DNA from 2 places in the Peribacillus sp. NPDC096540 genome. Region 2 is predicted to be linked to the other one. Evidence: riboswitches for the same ligand, from Rfam matches in the RefSeq annotation. Region 2 holds a riboswitch; the other holds the start of a gene.
What was found. Region 2 has a riboswitch for S-adenosylmethionine ahead of metK (methionine adenosyltransferase). Riboswitches for the same ligand answer to the same signal wherever they lie in the genome.
Positions count from the first base shown of each region.

Region 1: linked by a shared signal. The riboswitch ahead of ACQKMR_RS25355 (bifunctional homocysteine S-methyltransferase/methylenetetrahydrofolate reductase) and the one ahead of metK (methionine adenosyltransferase) in region 2 are both predicted to bind S-adenosylmethionine.

Region 1 covers NZ_JBNNTG010000047.1:4,292-14,000, forward strand. The annotation lists gene ACQKMR_RS25340 (saccharopine dehydrogenase NADP-binding domain-containing protein) at 1-302, shown strand, start outside; gene ACQKMR_RS25345 (DUF3810 domain-containing protein) at 377-1,447, shown strand; gene ACQKMR_RS25350 (thioesterase II family protein) at 1,586-2,323, shown strand; SAM riboswitch class I at 2,507-2,605, shown strand; gene ACQKMR_RS25355 (bifunctional homocysteine S-methyltransferase/methylenetetrahydrofolate reductase) at 2,710-4,557, shown strand; gene metH (methionine synthase) at 4,550-7,999, shown strand; gene ACQKMR_RS25365 (polysaccharide deacetylase family protein) at 8,098-8,862, shown strand; gene ACQKMR_RS25370 (dioxygenase family protein) at 8,937-9,707, shown strand.
Region 2 covers NZ_JBNNTG010000012.1:35,755-45,463, reverse strand. The annotation lists gene ACQKMR_RS12675 (TIGR01212 family radical SAM protein) at 1-445, shown strand, start outside; gene ACQKMR_RS12670 (class I SAM-dependent methyltransferase) at 442-1,017, shown strand; gene ACQKMR_RS12665 (hypothetical protein) at 1,068-1,472, shown strand; gene ACQKMR_RS12660 (lysophospholipase) at 1,536-2,339, opposite strand; gene ACQKMR_RS12655 (gamma carbonic anhydrase family protein) at 2,552-3,070, shown strand; gene metK (methionine adenosyltransferase) at 3,233-4,426, opposite strand; SAM riboswitch class I at 4,589-4,752, opposite strand; gene pckA (phosphoenolpyruvate carboxykinase (ATP)) at 5,308-6,894, shown strand; partial or broken gene ACQKMR_RS12640 (IS5/IS1182 family transposase) at 6,960-7,163, opposite strand; gene ACQKMR_RS12635 (nucleotide sugar dehydrogenase) at 7,962-9,263, opposite strand; gene ACQKMR_RS12630 (glycosyltransferase) at 9,308-9,709, opposite strand, start outside.

The DNA.
Region 1 (9,709 bases), on a different contig from region 2:
TGAAAAAACTAGACATTAGTTTAGAGGAGCAACCTAAAGAGGAATGGATAGCGTTAGTCATTGATGCTACAGGAGTGAAAAATGGAAAGAATGTTAGGTGCAGATTGAATTTACAAATGGAAACGAGTTCAGAGTTAACGGGTACGGTGGCTGCTGAAATCGCCCGACAAGCTATTTCAAGTAATAGACCTAATGGTATCTACTGGGCTTATGAAGTACTTCCTATAGATTTTATGAATCAATATGTCTTTTCTAATAAACATGATTTTTATGAGGAAAAGTATATTGAAATAAAGAAATGATATTATGCGTACATCCTATACTAATTCGATAGGAGGAGTATATTATGAAAAAGCTTTTACTTAAGAGATTGCCGTTGATCTCACTTGGAGTTATGGCTTATATACTGACAAAATACGCGCAGAACCATCAGGATTGGGCAGAAAAATACAGTAGGTCTGTATATCCGATATTGTCAAAAATAGTAGGATTTTTACCTTCTTGGGTCAAATTTTCTGTTAGTGAATGGCTCGTAGTGTTGGTTGTGATGCTTTTGCTATTTTATATAGTTTATTATGTGCGCAAGGTCATCATGAGTAAAGGTGCACGTAGAATGGTAGTTTATCGTGGAACTCTAGGAATAGTTGCGATCTGTAGCGTGATATATTTTTGTTATACTGTTTTGGGTGGAATAAACTATCATAGATATTCTTTTTTGTCTTATACCGCATATCAAGAGGAGAACTACAGTGATGAGGAACTGGTGAAATTATGTAAGTCACTTGCGGTTGAAATGGAATTGGCAAGGGAAAAGGTAGAGGATACTGATCTTTTGGCTCAAAAATCAGATAATTTTGATTATTATGCACAACACGCAGTTTTGTCGATGCAAATGTTATCAAAGAAATATCCTATTTTGGAGCATTCTTTATATTCAACACCAAAACCAGTGGTGATGTCAAAACTAATGTCGCGTGCAGGGATACATGGTATTTTTGTCCCTTTTACTTTTGAATCCAATATCAATGTTCATGTGCCAGTTTTTTTGGCGCCTGCTACTATGGCACATGAATTGGCACATCAGAGTGGTTTTATGCATGAGGATGAGGCAAATTTTATAGCTTATCTGGCATGTAAGCAGCAGGATGATCCAATTATACTTTACAGTGGTTTTTTTCTAGCGTTTGATTATTCTATATCTGCGCTAAAGAAAGTTGATTCAGATAAGGCGTCTGATATAATGTCCAGTCTGTCCAAGGCGGTGCAGCATGACATAGTACAAAATGAGCAGTATCGGGATAAGTATGAGAGTGTTATTTCAAGTATTTCAAGAATTGTAAATGACTTTTATCTGAAGGCGAATAACCAGGCAGACGGTTTAAATAGTTATAGTGGTATGGTAAATTTGTTGCTGGCAGAGCAGCGAGGAATAGAGAAGTATAATTAAATAAAGTATAAAAATTACTAGGAGCGAAGTTTATTTTTTTGTAAATGTTTCTTTTGAATTTCTATTGTCCGTTTTTGTTACATATGGTTGTATCTTGAATATTTATTGGTCTATATAGTAATTTATAGTGGGCTTTAGTTGAACATAGGAGTGAGTGAAATAAATAAAATAAAAGTATTTCCGATTCCATATGCTGGAGCGTCGGTAAATGTATATTATGAATGGAAAAAACTACTGCCGGATAGATATGAATTGTGTATGAGTGAATTGGCTGGAAGAGGAACTCGATTCAGAGAGCCTTGCTACAAGTCTGTTGGTGAAGCAAGTGAAGATATCGCAAAAAGAATAAGTGAACAATTAAAATATGACGATGAATATGTTATATTTGGACACAGTATGGGAGCCTTATTGACTTATGAGATATATTATAAACTTAAGCAAATGGGAACTAAGGAACCAACCCATCTGTTTTTTTCTGGGCGAAATGCTCCACATATTTCTGAAAAGAGAGATAATATTGAAAATATGACTAATGAAACTTTCTTGCAAACGGTAGAACAATATGGGGGACTTTCAGAGGAATTTTATACAAAAGAGATTATGGATATATTTCTTCCGATTTTGCGAGCAGATTTTATAATATTGGACAATTATAAGTTTCAACCCAAAGCAGAAAAAATAAGTTGTGGAATAAGCGTTTTTTATGCGGATAATGATTTTTCGACTCCTATCAAAAAAATTCAAAAATGGACCGAAGTTGTTGAAGGGAATGCGAAATTTCATAAGTTTAAAGGAGAACATTTTTTTTTAAATAGATATCCTAATGACATTGTAAATTTTATTGTTAAAGATACTCAACCTTTTCGAGGGGATTAAAAAATTGAAGTAATTGATTCCGAAGGAAATGATATAGCATTTCTTACAGCTTCTTTGATGTATGGAGAAAGAATTGGTGCTTCAAAAGTGAAAAAAATGACGATCAGGTATTGAAATTGACAGATTATTAATGTAAATTAAATATAATCAAATTTTAAAATGTTAAGAAAACTTTATAAATGGATCTTATCGAGAGAGGTGGAGGGACTGGCCCGAAGAAACCTCAGCAACCAGCTTAGGCAAAGGTGCTAAATCCAGCAAGCAGAGCTTGATAGATGAGGAGAATGTTTCAAAAAACCTTCTTCTTTGAGAAGGTTTTTTTTTCTTTTCTCTCATACTCATAGAAAACGACAAAAACAGAATTGTTTTTGAGAGAGGGTGTACATATGGATTTTCGTAAAGAATTGAAAGAAAGAATGCTGGTTGGAGAAGGAGCAATGGGAACATTATTATACTCATATGGAATCGATCAATGTTATGAGGAATTAAATTGCACTAATCCTGATCAAATTGAATCCATTCATCGTGCCTATTTAGAAGCAGGTGCTGATATTCTACAATCGAATACTTACGGAGCCAACTTTAATAAATTGAAACGGCATGGTCTTGAAGATGAAGTAAGCCGAATTAACCGTCAGGGAGTTATCCTAGCTAAAAAAGCCGCAAAAGGCAATGCATTTGTATTTGGTACTATAGGGGCTCAGCGAAGTATACGTAAATCGGATTTAAGCATGGAAGAAATAAAGAGAGGTTTTCGTGAGCAGCTATATAGTCTGCTTATAGAAAATCCTGATGGGATTCTCCTTGAAACATTTTATGATTTGGAAGAACTTGAAACCGTGTTGCAAATTGTTAAAAAAGAAACTGGATTGCCAATTATTGCAAATGTATCGATGCATGAATTAGGTAATCTTCAAAATGGGATCCATTTAAATGAAGCATTTCAAAAACTCGAGCAATTAGGTGCTGATGTTGTTGGTGTGAATTGCCGTCTCGGTCCACATCATATGATTCGCGCCTTGGAAGAAGTGACTTTGCCAAAACAAGCTGCTATCGCTATCTATCCAAATGCCAGCCTACCGGATTACGTGGATGGAAGACTAGTTTATAAAGCAGTTCCTGAATATTTTGGCTCAAGTGCCCTTGAGCTTCGTGAGCAGGGTGCCACGATTATCGGTGGGTGTTGTGGAACTACACCACTTCATATTCAATCTGTGAAAAATGCGATTGGGAGTTTAGTTCCAATAGAAGAAAAAATGACGAAAGCCCGTGAAATCGAAATAATTGAAGTGAATCATAGAGAACTGGAACTACCCCTGCATGAACAGGCCAAAACTGAAAGAACGATTCTTGTTGAACTTGATCCGCCGAAAAAATTAGGAATTGAAGGTTTTATGGCTGGTGCGGAGGCATTAAAAAATGCGGGTGTTGATTCGATTACATTAGCTGATAATTCACTTGCTTCGCCGAGGATATCTAATGCGGCGCTGGCCAATTTGTTGAAAAACCAATTAGATGTAAATCCAATGGTGCATATTACGTGCCGTGATCGGAACTTAATTGGCCTTCAGTCACATTTAATGGGACTTCAAACGGTGGGGTTGAACGAGATACTGATTATCACTGGTGATCCTTCAAAAATAGGGGACTTCCCAGGTGCTACTTCAGTCTATGATCTATCATCATTCGACTTAATTAGTATGGTAAAACAATTTAATGAAGGTCTTTCTTATTCCGGTCAAAGCCTAGGTCAACGAGCCAATTTTAAAATAGCGGCTGCCTTTAACCCAAATGTGAAATATTTGAATAAGGCCGTTCAGCGGATGGAAAAGAAGATTGCTTGCGGTGCTCAGTCCTTTTTGACCCAACCGATTTATTCAGTTGATCAGATTGAAGAGGTTTATGAGGCGACAAAACATTTAGATACTCCGATTTTCGTCGGAATCATGCCGTTAACGAGCACACGAAATGCGGAATTTATCCATAACGAAATACCTGGTATTAAATTACCTGATAATGTAAGGCGGGCTATGGCTTTAGCTGGGGATGACCCGATAAAGTCAAGAATGGAAGGTGTAAATATCGCCAGAGAACTGGTGGACGCCGCAAGAGAAAAATTCAAGGGGATTTATTTAATTACACCATTCCTTCGCTATGAAATGACAGCGGAACTTACAAAATATATTAGAGAAGTCGATAGTAAACATACATCAGAGGTGGCAGTACATGAATAAAAAAGCGATTCAAGAACAGTTAAAGTCTAAGATTCTCCTTCTTGATGGGGCAATGGGAACCATGCTACAAGCTGAGGATTTAACAGCAGAGGATTTTGGGGGAGAACAATTCGAGGGGTGTAATGAATATTTATCACTGACGCAACCTGAAATCATCCAAACCATCCATGAAAAATACTTAGCAGCAGGTGCCGATATTATTGAGACAAATACCTTCGGAGCCACGAGCATCGTTCTTGAGGAATACCAAATAAGTACGATTGCTTATAAGCTTAATAAAATTTCAGCTGAACTTGCCGTGAAAGCTTGTGAAAAATATTCAAATGATAAATGGCCAAGATATGTTGCTGGTTCAATGGGGCCAACAACAAAAACACTTTCTGTTACAGGAGGAACCACATTTGATATTTTAACCGATTCTTATGAAGAACAGGCACTCGGTCTATTAGACGGTGGTGTGGACCTGTTGTTAGTAGAAACCTGTCAGGATATGCTTAATGTAAAGGCTGCCTTTTCTGGAATAAAAGCGGCCTTTGCTAAAACAGGGAAAGAAGTGCCTGTCATCATTTCAGGTACAATCGAACCAATGGGTACGACCCTAGCCGGTCAGTCTATTGAAGCGTTCTATTTATCAGTTGAACATATGAAGCCTGTGGCTGTTGGTTTGAACTGTGCAACAGGACCAGAGTTCATGATAGACCATATTCGGACACTTGCAGATATATCAACCAGCGCCATTAGCTGTTATCCGAATGCTGGCCTACCTGATGAAGAAGGTCATTATCATGAATCCCCGACTTCCCTTGCAGAGAAAATGAAGCAATTTGCAGAAAAAGGCTGGGTCAATATCATTGGGGGCTGCTGTGGAACAACACCAGAACATATTAAAGAGCTTTCTAAGGTTCTAGAAGGCGTTCAGCCCCGTGAAATGAGGGAATCAGCACATGGCCATGCCGTATCAGGCATTGAGCCACTTATATATGATGATTCAATGCGTCCCTTGTTCGTCGGTGAGAGAACGAACGTCATCGGATCTCGTAAATTCAAGGAGTTAATTCGTGGGAAGCATTATGAGCCAGCTGCCGAAATAGCTCGTGCTCAGGTGAAGAAAGGCGCCCATGTCATTGATATTTGTCTTGCTGATCCTGATGGTGATGAGCTAGGCGATATGAAGGAATTCGTCGAAGAAGTTGTCAAAAAAGTGAAAGTACCATTAGTCATTGATACTACAGATGAAGCCGTTCTTGAACAGGCTTTAAAGCATTCTCAAGGAAAGTCAATTATTAATTCTATCAACCTTGAAGATGGTGAAGAGCGCTTTGAAAAAATTGTTCCATTCGTTCATCAATACGGTGCTGCCGTTGTGGTAGGAACAATTGACGAGATTGGAATGGCCGTTGATGCTGAACGGAAAATTGAAGTGGCTACCCGCTCTGTGGACTTGCTAGTAAATAAATATGGCCTAAACAAAAGCGACCTCATTTTTGATCCGCTTGTTTTCCCTGTAGGTACGGGAGATGAGCAATATATTGGCTCTGCTTTAGAAACGGTTAAAGGAATTAAGGCAATCAAAGAGAAATTTCCGGAATGCTTAACGATTCTTGGAATTTCAAACGTTTCATTCGGCCTACCATCACGAGGAAGGGAAATTCTAAATGCCGTTTTCTTATATCACTGTACAAAGGCTGGTCTTGACTACGCAATTGTGAATACGGAAAAACTTGAACGTTTTGCTTTGATACCGGAAGAAGAAGTGAAACTGGCCGAAGCACTCCTGTTTAATACCTCTACAGAAACATTAGCTATCTTCACTGAATTTTATCGTGGAAAAAAAGCGGAGAAGAAAGATAATGGTGTTATCCTTCCGTTAAATGAACGTTTAGGTAACTATATTATTGAGGGAACGAAAGAAGGCTTAATTGAAGATTTAAATAAAGCAATTGAGCGAGGGGACGCTCCATTAGAAATCATCAATGGACCATTGATGGATGGGATGAGTGAAGTGGGTAGATTATTTAATGATAATCAGCTCATTGTCGCGGAAGTACTTCAAAGTGCCGAGGCGATGAAGGCTGCTGTCTCACATCTTGAACCACTCATGGAAAATGCTGAAGATAGTGCTAAGAAAGGTAAGATCCTATTAGCGACTGTCAAGGGTGACGTACATGATATTGGTAAAAACCTAGTGGATATCATTCTTTCCAATAATGGCTATGAAGTCATTGACCTTGGAATTAAAGTCGCACCACAACAAATTATTGAAGAGGTCCGAAAACATGAGCCTACTATCATAGGCCTGTCTGGATTACTTGTAAAATCAGCACAGCAAATGGTTTTAACTGCCCAGGATTTAAAACAAGCAGGGATAGATACTCCAATATTAGTGGGGGGAGCAGCATTATCCCGTAAATTCACTGATTTCAAAATTTCACCAGAATATGGTGGTCCTGTATTATATTCCAAAGATGCTATGGATGGCCTGGCCGTCACGAATATTTTACATGATTCAAACAAAAAGGTTGGCTACTTAGAGGAGTTAGTTGAGAAACGGGAAATATCGAAAGCCAATGCGGCAATAGCAGCAACCATGGAAAAACCAGTGCGCAAGCAAACATCAGCCGCTCCGTTAAGCAATGTCCCGGTTCAAAAACCGCGTGACATCAAACGACACGTTTTGAAAAATTATCCATTGGATGTCATCCAACCATATATTAATAGACAAATGTTAATTGGTCATCATTTAGGATTAAAAGGTAAAGTTGCCGAGTTGGTGAAGCAAGGGAATGATAAAGCAATTCAACTGAATGATTTGGTTGATGAGCTAATTGAATTCTTGAAGGCAGAACCAGATTACGGGTTAAACGCTATTTATCAATTTTTCCCTGCTCAAAGTGATGGAGACAAGTTATTCATTTATAATCCGGATAATCATCAGGAAGTATTGGAAACATTTGATTTTCCTAGGCAAGATACAAGTCCGCACCTTTGTTTGGCGGATTTTGCGAAGCCAATTTCTTCCGGGGAAATGGATTATGTTGGTTTCTTCCTCGTTACAGCTGGTAGAGGCATCAGAAAATGGGCAGAACAACTAAAACTTGAAGGTGATTTCTTGAAAAACCATGCTCTTCAATCACTTGCACTTGAAACTGCAGAAGGGTTTGCAGAAAGAATCCACCAATTGATGCGAGATGATCTGGGTATAAGCGATCCTATAGAAATGTCAATGAAAGAGCGGTTCTCAGCTAAGTATACCGGACAAAGGTTTTCATTTGGTTATCCGGCGTGTCCAAATCTTGAAGACCAAGAAAAGCTATTCCGTTTGTTACAACCGCAGGATATTGGAGTAGAATTGACTGAAGGATTCATGATGGAACCAGAAGCTTCTGTTTCAGCTATTGTATTTGCTCATCCTGAAGCGCGTTACTTTAATGTCGATCGATAAGCAGTGAAGAGACAGCGGTATTTTTTACCGCTGTCTTATTGCGCATGAAACCCCTGAATTAGTACACCTTAATGGTCAAAAGGAAGGGGATGCAATATATGAGGAGTCTATTTCGACTATTTCTTTACATAATGGGAGCGTTCGTTATTTTGGTTATGACAGGTGGACCGCCAGTTCAAGTACATGCAACGATTCCGGAAGAAATAACACCGCTTGTAAAAAGTAAAGAAAATCAGAAAATTGCATATTTGACATTCGATGATGGACCGTCTACGAATACGATGGATATTTTAGATATATTAGATCGATATCATGTAAAAGCGACCTTTTTTGTAATAGGTAATGAAGAACCTTACGCAAAACAATGCTATAAAGAAATGATTTCCCGGGGGCATCAAATTGCCCTCCATTCCTATACACATGATTATTCTATTGTTTATCGGTCAACGGAAAGTTTCTTCCAAGATCTAAAAAGGCTTGAAACCATGCTTGAAAAAGAGTATGGGGTAAAGAGCCGGATTGTACGTATACCGGGTGGTTCAAATAATCATCTTAGACATCAGGTTTCAACCAGACCAATCATAAATGAAATTCTTCAACGGTTATCAGAAAAAGGTTATATTTACTTTGATTGGAACATCGATTCAACAGATGGCATCAGTCCGTCAATAAGTGAGCAACAAATCATTACTTCTGTGAAAAGAGGATTGAAAGATCAAAAGCATGTTAATATCTTATTGCATGATATCAATAGTATGAAAAATACGGTAAAAGCATTGCCGGATATTATAGAAAACCTAAAAAGAGAAGGGTATACCTTTGATACGATTGATGAGACAACTCCTAAAATACAATTTAATTGATGAACTCAGTGTTTATATATAGTAAATTAAGGTATAGGAGTAAGAGATTACATGGGAAAGGAAATATCGTTTCTATGATGCCATCATTGTTTTTATCACATGGAACACCTCTATTAGCACTGGAAAAGAACAGTTACACTTCTTTTTTAAAGGAATATATGAAAGCAATGAATAAACCAACTGCAATCGTTATCCTATCAGCTCATTGGGAGAGTAAGGAGCAGTTGATTTCAGCAGTAAGTAAACATGAAGTAATTTATGATTTTGCCGGTTTTCCTGAAGAAATATATCAGGTGACATATCCCGCTTCGGGATGTTTAGAGTTATCCGATAAAATATTAACCTTATTGTCAAAGATAGGTGTATTAGGGGAACTTGATGAAAGGCGTCCGCTCGATCACGGGGCATGGGGACTTCTGCATATTATGTACCCTGAAGCCGATATACCTATCGTATCATTGTCTATTAGTCCTGACCTACCATTTGAGAAGCAATATGAGATCGGCAAAGTATTGGGGGATCTTAAGAAAAGTAATGTCCTTATTATCGGGAGCGGTGGAATTGTCCATAACTTTAACCATATTCAGGAAGATATGAATGTGGCAGAGGGGTGGGCAATCAGTTTTGAGGAATGGGTAGAAGAAAAAATCATGAATTGGGATATGAAGACTTTGGTTAACTATGAACAAATCGCTCCTTATAGTAAAGATGCTGTACCTACAAAAGAGCATTTCATTCCATTAGTCATCGCCATGGGCTCAGGAGATGACAACAAAAAGCCAAAGTTGTTACACAGGACTTTTCAATATGGGAATCTAAGTTTAACAGCTTGGCAGTTTGACTGATT
Region 2 (9,709 bases):
TGATTTTGATTGCTACAAAGAAGGCGTCGATAAACTTCGCAAACATGGCATTCGCGTTTGTTCACACATCATTAATGGACTCCCTCAAGAAGACTACGAAATGATGATGGAAACAGCTCGTGAAGTAGCGAAACTAGATGTGCAGGGCATTAAGATTCACTTACTTCATCTATTAAAAGGGACGCCCATGGTCAAGCAATATGAAAAGGGCCTGCTTGAATTTCTTGACCGTGACGATTATGTTAATCTTGTTTGTGATCAGTTGGAAATAATCCCTCCTGAAATGATCGTTCACCGCATAACTGGAGACGGTCCGATTGATTTGATGATTGGCCCGATGTGGAGCGTCAATAAATGGGATGTATTGAATGCCATTGATGCCGAATTGCAACGCCGCAACAGCTGGCAAGGGAAGCATTATCATATGGAGGTACCATCAAGATGAAGCTGGATCGCATTTTGACATTCGCAAAACTTCTGCTTGAAAAAGCAGTTCAACCCGGGGACATCACCGTTGACGGTACTATGGGCAACGGCTTTGACACTGTCTTTCTTGCAGGACTAGCCGGTGAAAATGGGCATGTCTATGCTTTTGACATTCAAGAAAACGCCATTCAAATCACAGCAGCCAAACTGAAGGAGGAGAGCATGCATGAACGCTGCACTCTCGTTCATGACGGACACGAGCACCTGAACAAATACATCAGCAAAGAACATTTAGGGAATATTACAGGAGCTATTTTTAACCTAGGCTACCTTCCTGGTGGAGACAAATCAATCGTCACCCAAGCTAATACAACGATACCTGCACTTGAACAGCTATTCGAAATGATGGCTCCCGAAGGTATCATCATCCTTGTCATCTATCACGGTCATCCAGAAGGTGCTTCGGAACGGGACGCATTGTTACACTATGTTCAGAATCTCCCTCAGCAAAAAGCCCATGTCCTGAAATATGACTTCATTAATCAAGCTAATAATCCACCATTCATAGTGGCAATTGAAAAGAGAGCATAAACAAAAGAGGTTCTATCTAAATTTTATAACAAAGTTGATTGGAGCGGACGGTGCGAGACTCCTGCGGGAAAAGCGCGTCTAGGGGAAGACCCCGCAGGCGCAAGCCGAGGAGGCTCCCGGACCGCCCGCGGAAAGCGAGTGGCCTACGTTCCAATCAACGTTCAAATTGTACAAGCCATAAAAAAACTGTAGAAGACCTGAAACAGTATGAAAATCAATTTGATAAATTCCTGTCTCAACTCGATTTAGTGATTTCCACTCAAGGTCATGAAGAGATCATGAATATGATGGCAACCCTCTTAGACCTATTCGCGAATGACTTAAGCTTCAAATCAATTAAGTTTACTGCTTTATCCAATAAAAAAGAACTTACACACTTGCACCAATTTATATATCCGGTTACTTATTGGGCACCGGTCATTAAGTCGAACGAATTACTTACAAACGCTGGCTAAAACAAACAAGCTGCTGATAATCGCTTCAGCAGCTTGTTATATTTATCCCGCAGTATGTACATTTCAAACGACATACCCTAATATTTTTAAACGATTTTCAACAAAACTCAAAGCGTATTGGAATACGTCATCCTGCTCTGGTTCGTTGAAGATTTCGTGATAAAGTTTTGGCCATTCTTTGTATTGTTTTTCACTAGCCAAGTTATAATTAAACCACTCACGAACCGCCTTTTTATTCACGATTCGGTCATCACCGCCCTGCATCAACAAAAGAGGCACATCCTGAAATTCAGGAATCTCTTCAAAAGCATCCTTCATAGCCTGTGCAAGCTCACGATACCAGCGAATCGAAACTTTTGTAATGTATAATGTATCATTTTTATCTGATTCACGGACTTCAGAACTTCTCGTAGCCATTTCAGGTGTTAAACCGGAATCGACTCTGAACTTAGGCATCACGAGGTTCAAACCATGTGAAATAGCTGTTAAGAACTTTCTAGGCTTCGTCACGAGGCCCAGACATGGTGAAGATAAAATCACCCCGGCAATGTCCAACTCTTCTTCCTGAAGCAAGCGTATCGAAATTAAACCACCCATGCTGTGTCCAAGCAAAAAGACTGGCAGCGAATATTCATAGGCATCTTCTATCCAGCTTTTTACTTCGTCTAAATATTCGTCAAAGGAATCGATATGTCCCCGGTAGGCACGAGTTGTCATCCCTTGCCCAGGAAGGTCGCCCATGACAACATGATATCCGGCTGAAAGCCACATTTGCGTTACCCACTTATATCGGCCGTGATGTTCCATTGCCCCATGAATGATGACAATGACGCCTTTTGCGTCTCCTTCTGTCTCCCATTTCCACATTCGAAATCCCCCTTTCACTTTTCTCTTGTTGTATACGATCAATGATAGCTGAAAAATAATATATATAAATTATAACCATATTCATGATTTTCGACAAAAAGGAACTCTAACAAATTCTACATTTTTATTATAAATAGCAAAGTCTATTTACATACGGTATATTAAAATAATACATAAAAACATCTACTTCGGAAAGGAAATGATTAAAAATGATTATTTATCCATTTAAAGGGAAAGAACCTGAAATCTCTGAAAGCGCTTATATTGCTGAAAATGCTGTCGTGACAGGTGATGTAAAAATCGGCGACGAAACGTCAATCTGGTTTAATACCGTTATACGTGGCGACGTAGCCCCTACTATAATCGGTAATAAAGTAAGTGTACAAGATAACAGCGTCCTCCACCAAAGTCCGAATAATCCATTAATTATTGAGGACGAAGTAACCATCGGCCATCAGGTTATTTTACATAGCTGCAAAGTTCGTAAAGGAGCTCTTATTGGCATGGGGTCGATTGTGCTTGATGCAGCAGAAATCGGGGAAGGAGCTTTCATCGGTGCAGGAAGTCTTGTTCCCCAAGGCAAAGTTATACCACCAAACACATTGGCATTCGGCCGTCCAGCTAAGGTGGTACGAGAAATTAACGATGAAGATCGTAAGGATATGGAGCGTATCGTCGGAGAATATGCTGAAAAAGGACAATACTATAAAAATGCAGAACGCATTAAATAATTCATGAAAATTCACGAGTAAACTTGCATTATTCACGAGTAAAAAAATAAATGACTGGATTAAATAGGATTTCTTGAATTATTCCCTCAGTCGACAAATTAATCCATTTCACAATTGAAAAAGGTGCCTCGCTAGTTGCGAAGCACCTTTTCTTTTATTTGATTATGCTTTTGCTTTTAAAATCTCAGCTTTATCTGTGCGTTCCCAAGGAAGATCAACGTCTGTACGGCCAAAGTGTCCGTAAGCAGCTGTTTGTTTGTAGATTGGGCGACGAAGATCAAGCATTTTGATGATACCAGCTGGACGCAGGTCGAAGTTAGCGCGTACTAGATCAACTAGTACTTCTTCGCTTACTGTACCAGTTCCGAATGTATCGATCGAGATTGATACAGGCTCTGCCACACCAATTGCGTATGCCAATTGTACTTCCGCTTTGTCAGCAAGGCCAGCAGCTACGATGTTTTTCGCAACGTAACGAGCAGCGTATGCCGCAGAACGGTCAACTTTTGTAGCATCTTTACCGGAGAATGCACCGCCGCCGTGACGAGCGTATCCGCCGTACGTATCAACGATGATTTTACGTCCAGTAAGACCAGCATCCCCTTGTGGTCCGCCAATTACAAAACGGCCAGTTGGGTTAATGAAGTACTTAGTCCCAGCATCGATTAATTCAGCTGGTACAACTGCTTTAATCACATGTTCTTTTAAGTCAGCTTGAATTTGCTCAAGCGTTACTTCTGAATCATGTTGTGTTGAAATTACAATTGTGTCGACTCTTACAGGTTGATTATTTTCATCATATTCCACTGTTACCTGTGTTTTACCATCAGGACGTAAGTAAGCAAGCGTTTCATCTTTACGAACTTGAGACAAGCGGAATGAAAGTTTGTGAGCTAATGAAATCGGAAGTGGCATAAGCTCTTCTGTTTCATTGCAAGCAAAACCGAACATAAGCCCTTGGTCCCCTGCACCGATCGCATCGATTTCTTCATCTGACATAGTTCCTTCACGAGCTTCCAACGCTTTGTCTACGCCAGCTGCGATATCGGCAGATTGCTCATCAATAGAACTCAATACGGCACAAGTTTCAGCATCGAAACCGTATTTCGCACGTGTGTAACCAATTCCTGCAATCGTATCCCGAACGATACGTGGAATATCCACATAAGCAGATGTTGTAATTTCACCTGCAACAAGTACAAGACCTGTTGTTACACTTGTTTCACACGCAACACGTGCATTTGCATCCTTAGCAAGGATAGCATCTAAAATGGAATCTGAAATCTGATCACAAATCTTGTCCGGATGGCCCTCTGTAACAGATTCAGAAGTAAATAGACGTTTCTTTGACATCATATTTCCTCCTTGGAAGTTAGTATGTTGTAGGCAAAAGCCTGATTTTTTACGGAACTCGTTTTCCCTTATTAGTTTCAACTATAGACACAGAATTACTAAAAAACACAAAAACCTTCCCTGGCAAATGAGGAAAGGTTTAAAATTCTGTCATCTATCCTTTCACTCTTATCGTTCAAGGGTTTTTTACCTTGCTCAGGTTAGCACCATCACCACTATTCCTTGAAGAACTATCGCTTTATTTTCGGCGATTGATCTTGGAGTCAAGTTCAATATGGCAGGTTGCTGGGTTTCAAAGGGCCTGTCCCTCCACCAACTCGGGATAAGAGAATCCGTACAATTTAAGATATTATCGTATATGGTCGGAATCTGTCAATGCTTTTCTAAAAAGAACAATTCCCCCCATCGTAGCTTTCGAAAAAAAAAATGTGCTGATGCTCCGTCATTATTGGATTTTCGAAGTAGAAAGCAAAACGAAACTGTAGATAATTTCCAAAGATAAAAGAAAATTAAAAAAGCAAACTTCGAAGCGTAAAAAACTTTTTATGACTTTGCCTTTCGAGGTAATAGCATGTTATTCTTTTCTTTGTTACTTCCTATTAAATAAAACAATCCTTTTTTATATTTCTGAAGCGAGACCCATCCTTTTTTTACATAACCTTTAATCCAGCTACCAATCTTGATTATGGGTTTTCTTTCTAGTTAAGATTCCTCCATTCAAGTATATGCAAGAATCCGAACTCGGTTCTTAACGCATTTATAAAAATGATTAAGGAAACCATATAAAAATTATCACAAAAAAAAATAAATAGTATAGACTATTTAAGTGAATGTGTTATACTAATTGTAATATAAAACTTAAAACAAAGGAAGGTACCTCATATATGAATTCTGTAGACGTTTCTAATGAGTTACACCAATTATTGGCAGGAAATAATGTGCAAACTCAACTTTCAGTTCCCCAATTAGTTGAAAAAGTATTAAGCAGAAACGAAGGCGTTTTGACATCAACTGGCGCAGTAAAAGCTGAAACTGGCAAATATACTGGCCGTTCACCTAAAGATAAATATATCGTAGACGAAGCATCTGTTAAAGACAAAGTAGATTGGGGTTCAGTAAACCAACCAATCTCTGAAGATGTATTCAATAAACTATATAATAAGGTAGTTGACTACCTAAAAGCAAAAGAAGAGATCTTTGTTTTCAAAGGTTTCGCTGGTGCAGACGAAACATCACGTCTTCCCATCCGAGTGGTAAATGAATATGCTTGGCATAATCTTTTCGCTCATACTTTGTTCATCCGTCCAAATGAAGAAGAACTAAGAGGTCATGAAGCAGAATTCACGATTCTCTCAGCACCTAATTTCAAAGCAGATCCAGAAGTCGACGGAACTAAATCCGAAACATTCATCATCGTGTCATTTGAACGCCGTACTATCTTAATCGGTGGAACGGAATATGCAGGTGAAATGAAAAAATCGATCTTCTCAATCATGAACTATCTACTTCCAGAGGCTGGAATCCTTCCAATGCATTGCTCTGCTAACGTAGGACGTGAAGGAGATGTCGCTTTATTCTTCGGACTGTCTGGTACTGGTAAAACAACTTTATCTGCAGACACTAATCGCAAACTGATTGGTGATGACGAGCACGGCTGGTCTTCTAACGGTGTATTCAACATCGAAGGCGGCTGCTATGCAAAAACAATTAACCTTTCACGCGAAAAAGAACCGCAAATTTTCGATGCCATCCGTTTCGGTGCCGTATTGGAAAACGTAGTTGTTGATCCAGAAACACGTGAAGCGAACTACGATGATAGTTCATTAACAGAAAACACTCGTGCTGCATACCAAATGCAAGCGATTGATAACATCGTGAACCCAAGTATCGCAGGACACCCAAATACAATCATTTTCTTAACAGCTGATGCTTCAGGCGTACTGCCTCCAATCAGCAAACTTTCTAAAGAACAAGCAATGTTCCATTTCCTAAGCGGGTACACAAGTAAATTGGCAGGCACTGAAAGAGGAGTAACTTCACCAGAAGCTACATTCTCAACTTGCTTCGGTTCACCATTCTTACCTCTTCCTGCTACACGCTATGCTGAAATGCTTGGAGATAAAATTGACGAACACAGCGCAAAAGTATACCTTGTCAACACTGGATGGACTGGCGGTGCATACGGAACTGGTAGCCGTATGAAACTTGCTTACACTCGTGCAATGGTACAAGCAGCACTTGAAGGCGAATTAGCAAACATCGAGACAGTCAAAGACGATATCTTCGGTTTGGATATTCCACTTCATGTTCCTGGTGTTCCTGACGAAGTGCTTCAACCAATCAAGACTTGGGCAGATCCTGCTGCATATAAACAAACAGCAACAGCCCTTGCTGCTCAATTCCGTGCAAACTTTAAAAAATTCGGAAGCGTTCCAAGTGAAATTGAAGAACTTGGCGGACCGACTGCTTAATTTTAATAAACAAAAACAAAAGGGGTTCGGAATTAAAACATTCCGAACCCCTTTTGATATTGTCATTGAATGAATGTCAGTTTAACTAAAATAACTGGATCAATACTTGGGCGACCGACCTCTGAATACATATCTTTCACCAAGTCATAAATGAAAGGGAAATCAATGGTGGCTTCAATTTTACGAGCCAAATGGTTCGATGGCACCAGTTGATCTAAAGTAATCATTTCAAGTTGATCTCGCTGAATAGAATCATGTTTCGAAAGCATCCTTATCACCTCAAGTTTTAATACTTCTATTTTTTAAAAACAAAAAAGACTGTAGGCAAAAGCTTATATCTAATTGTTAAAACAAAGTGGATTGGAACGGAAGGTGTGAGACTCCTGCGGGAAAAGCGCGTCCAAGGGAGACCCCGCAGGCGCAAAGGCGCCGAGGAGGCTCCCGGGCCGCCCGCGGAAAGCGAGTGCCTGAAGTGGAAAGTAACGTTCAAATTTTACAACCCATCAAAAAAACTGTAGACAATCTCCATTACTATCGAGTTTAGCAAAACTTGCTTGGTCCTTTCTTTATAAACTGATTAATCTAAGCGAAAAATCAATCATCACGTTCTAACTCCTGTAAAATCCACAATAACCTGAAGCGCCAGGATCTGCTCTTCACATGTCCCCATAGGAAGTCATATTTACAGAACATATTAATTATCCAATCTATACTATGAATTTTGAATTAAAAATAGCCAAGAGGCTGTCCCCTATGTTCCAGCTGGTGGTATAATTCATTGGTTTTCTCAAAAGCCCTGAGAAAGGTCTCCTGTACCAAATCCTCTACATCCAGTTGGCCAATATAATACACAAGAAAGTTCGTCATACTTTTTTCATACGTATGAAATTCACTCCTCTTGATCGCCCATAAGAGACAGCCTCCTCCTTATTAAATAGACTGAGCTGCAAATATAAAATTACAAGTTCATCAAATGATTTAACATGTTGCACAACTATAAAGGGTGCTGACTGAGTCAACACCCTTTATATCCCTATCATATCCGGCCTTGCAGAATCAATTGTTTATTAGATAATCATTTTGTTCCTTACTTCTTTCAAATGTTCTGTTTTATATTCGAATACATTGCCTAAGTTGGCAATTTGGATGTTATGTTTATTGGCATCAATGCAATTCCGAGTATCCAAAATCATTTTATGAGCCATCTTATTCGATAGTTTGTCATAATCCATTTCTCTAAATTCATTATGATCGGTTAAGACAAGAATCAGGTCGGCATCTTTTACAGCGTCTTCGACAGAAACGACTGGCATTTTCCCAGATTGGACATGTGGGTCATGCAAGGATACTTCCATCTGATCCATGCTCATTAGGATATTTACAACATCAATGGCCGGGCTTTCACGGATATCATCTACATTTCCTTTGTAGGCAAGTCCAAAAACCGCTACCTTTGGTTTACGGATACCCTCAAGTAACATCCTGACACAATTGACGATATAATACGGCATCGAAACGTTCGTGTCGCGGGCTAATTTGATGATTCTAGCTGTCTCAGGAGCTTTAGCGACAATGAAATAAGGATCGACCGCGAGACAATGTCCACCTACCCCTGGTCCTGGTTGATGAATATTTACACGTGGATGCTTATTTGCCATTGATATGACATCCAATACATTGATATCCAATTCGAAGCAAACTTTAGCCAACTCATTCGCAAGAGCAATATTCACATCACGGAAGGTATTTTCCATCAATTTGGACATTTCAGCCGTTTTCGCATCCGTACGAATGATTTCCCCTTTAACAAAAGTTTCATAGACAAGGCCTCCTCTGTAGGAGCAGGCTTCTGTGATGCCGCCGACAATTCGGTTATTATGCACCAATTCTTCTAGAATTCTTCCTGGTAAGACACGTTCGGGACAATGTACAAGAAAGATGTCTTTCCCGATCGTTAGCCCTGACTTCTCAATCAATGGCTTGATATGATCATCCATGCTCCTTGGTGCAATCGTCGATTCGATAATGATGACATTTCCCTTCTGAACAAAAGGAAGAACACTTGAAGTTGCCTGCATAACATAGGTAAGATCACACGATTGGTGTAGATCTTCATTGTTTGGAGTTGGGACCGCAATGATGAAAACATCCGCAGACTCCGGATTCAAGGTAGCACGAAATCTTTTGGCATCTAGCACTTCATTTAACACTTCTTCTAGTCCAGGTTCTTCAATATGGAGCTTTCCATTATTCAATTTATTAATAACATCAGGATGGATATCCACGCCAACAACATCTACACCGTGTTTTGCGAACATTAAAGATGTTGGAAGTCCTATATAACCTAGTCCCATTGTACATAATTTCATAATAACCACTCCTCATCATATTTTCTTCTAGTATTCTAGTTTGGTTAAGCTGATTGATAGATTTGGATGAAGATTTCTTTCTCTTGTTTCCAATTGTATTTTAGGCGGGCTTTAAGACAATTGCTGCTCATTTCAGCTCTTTTTTCTGGATGCTTTAATAAATAATTGACTCCGTCCGCAATAGAACGTGGGTCATGGGAGTCGACACACAAACCAATTTTCTCAGTCTCGACTACCTTTTGAATTTCTGGAAAGCTGCAGGCGATGACAGGTACTCCGCTCATCATATATTCAAACAACTTATTGGAAGAAGCAGAATAATGATTAAAGCAGACATTATTCAATACCTGAAAACCTAAATATGCGTTTTTCGTATAATGAAGCAAATCGTCAACCGGAACCTTCGGGATAAATTTCACCCGATGTTCGAGACCCATTGCCTCTAC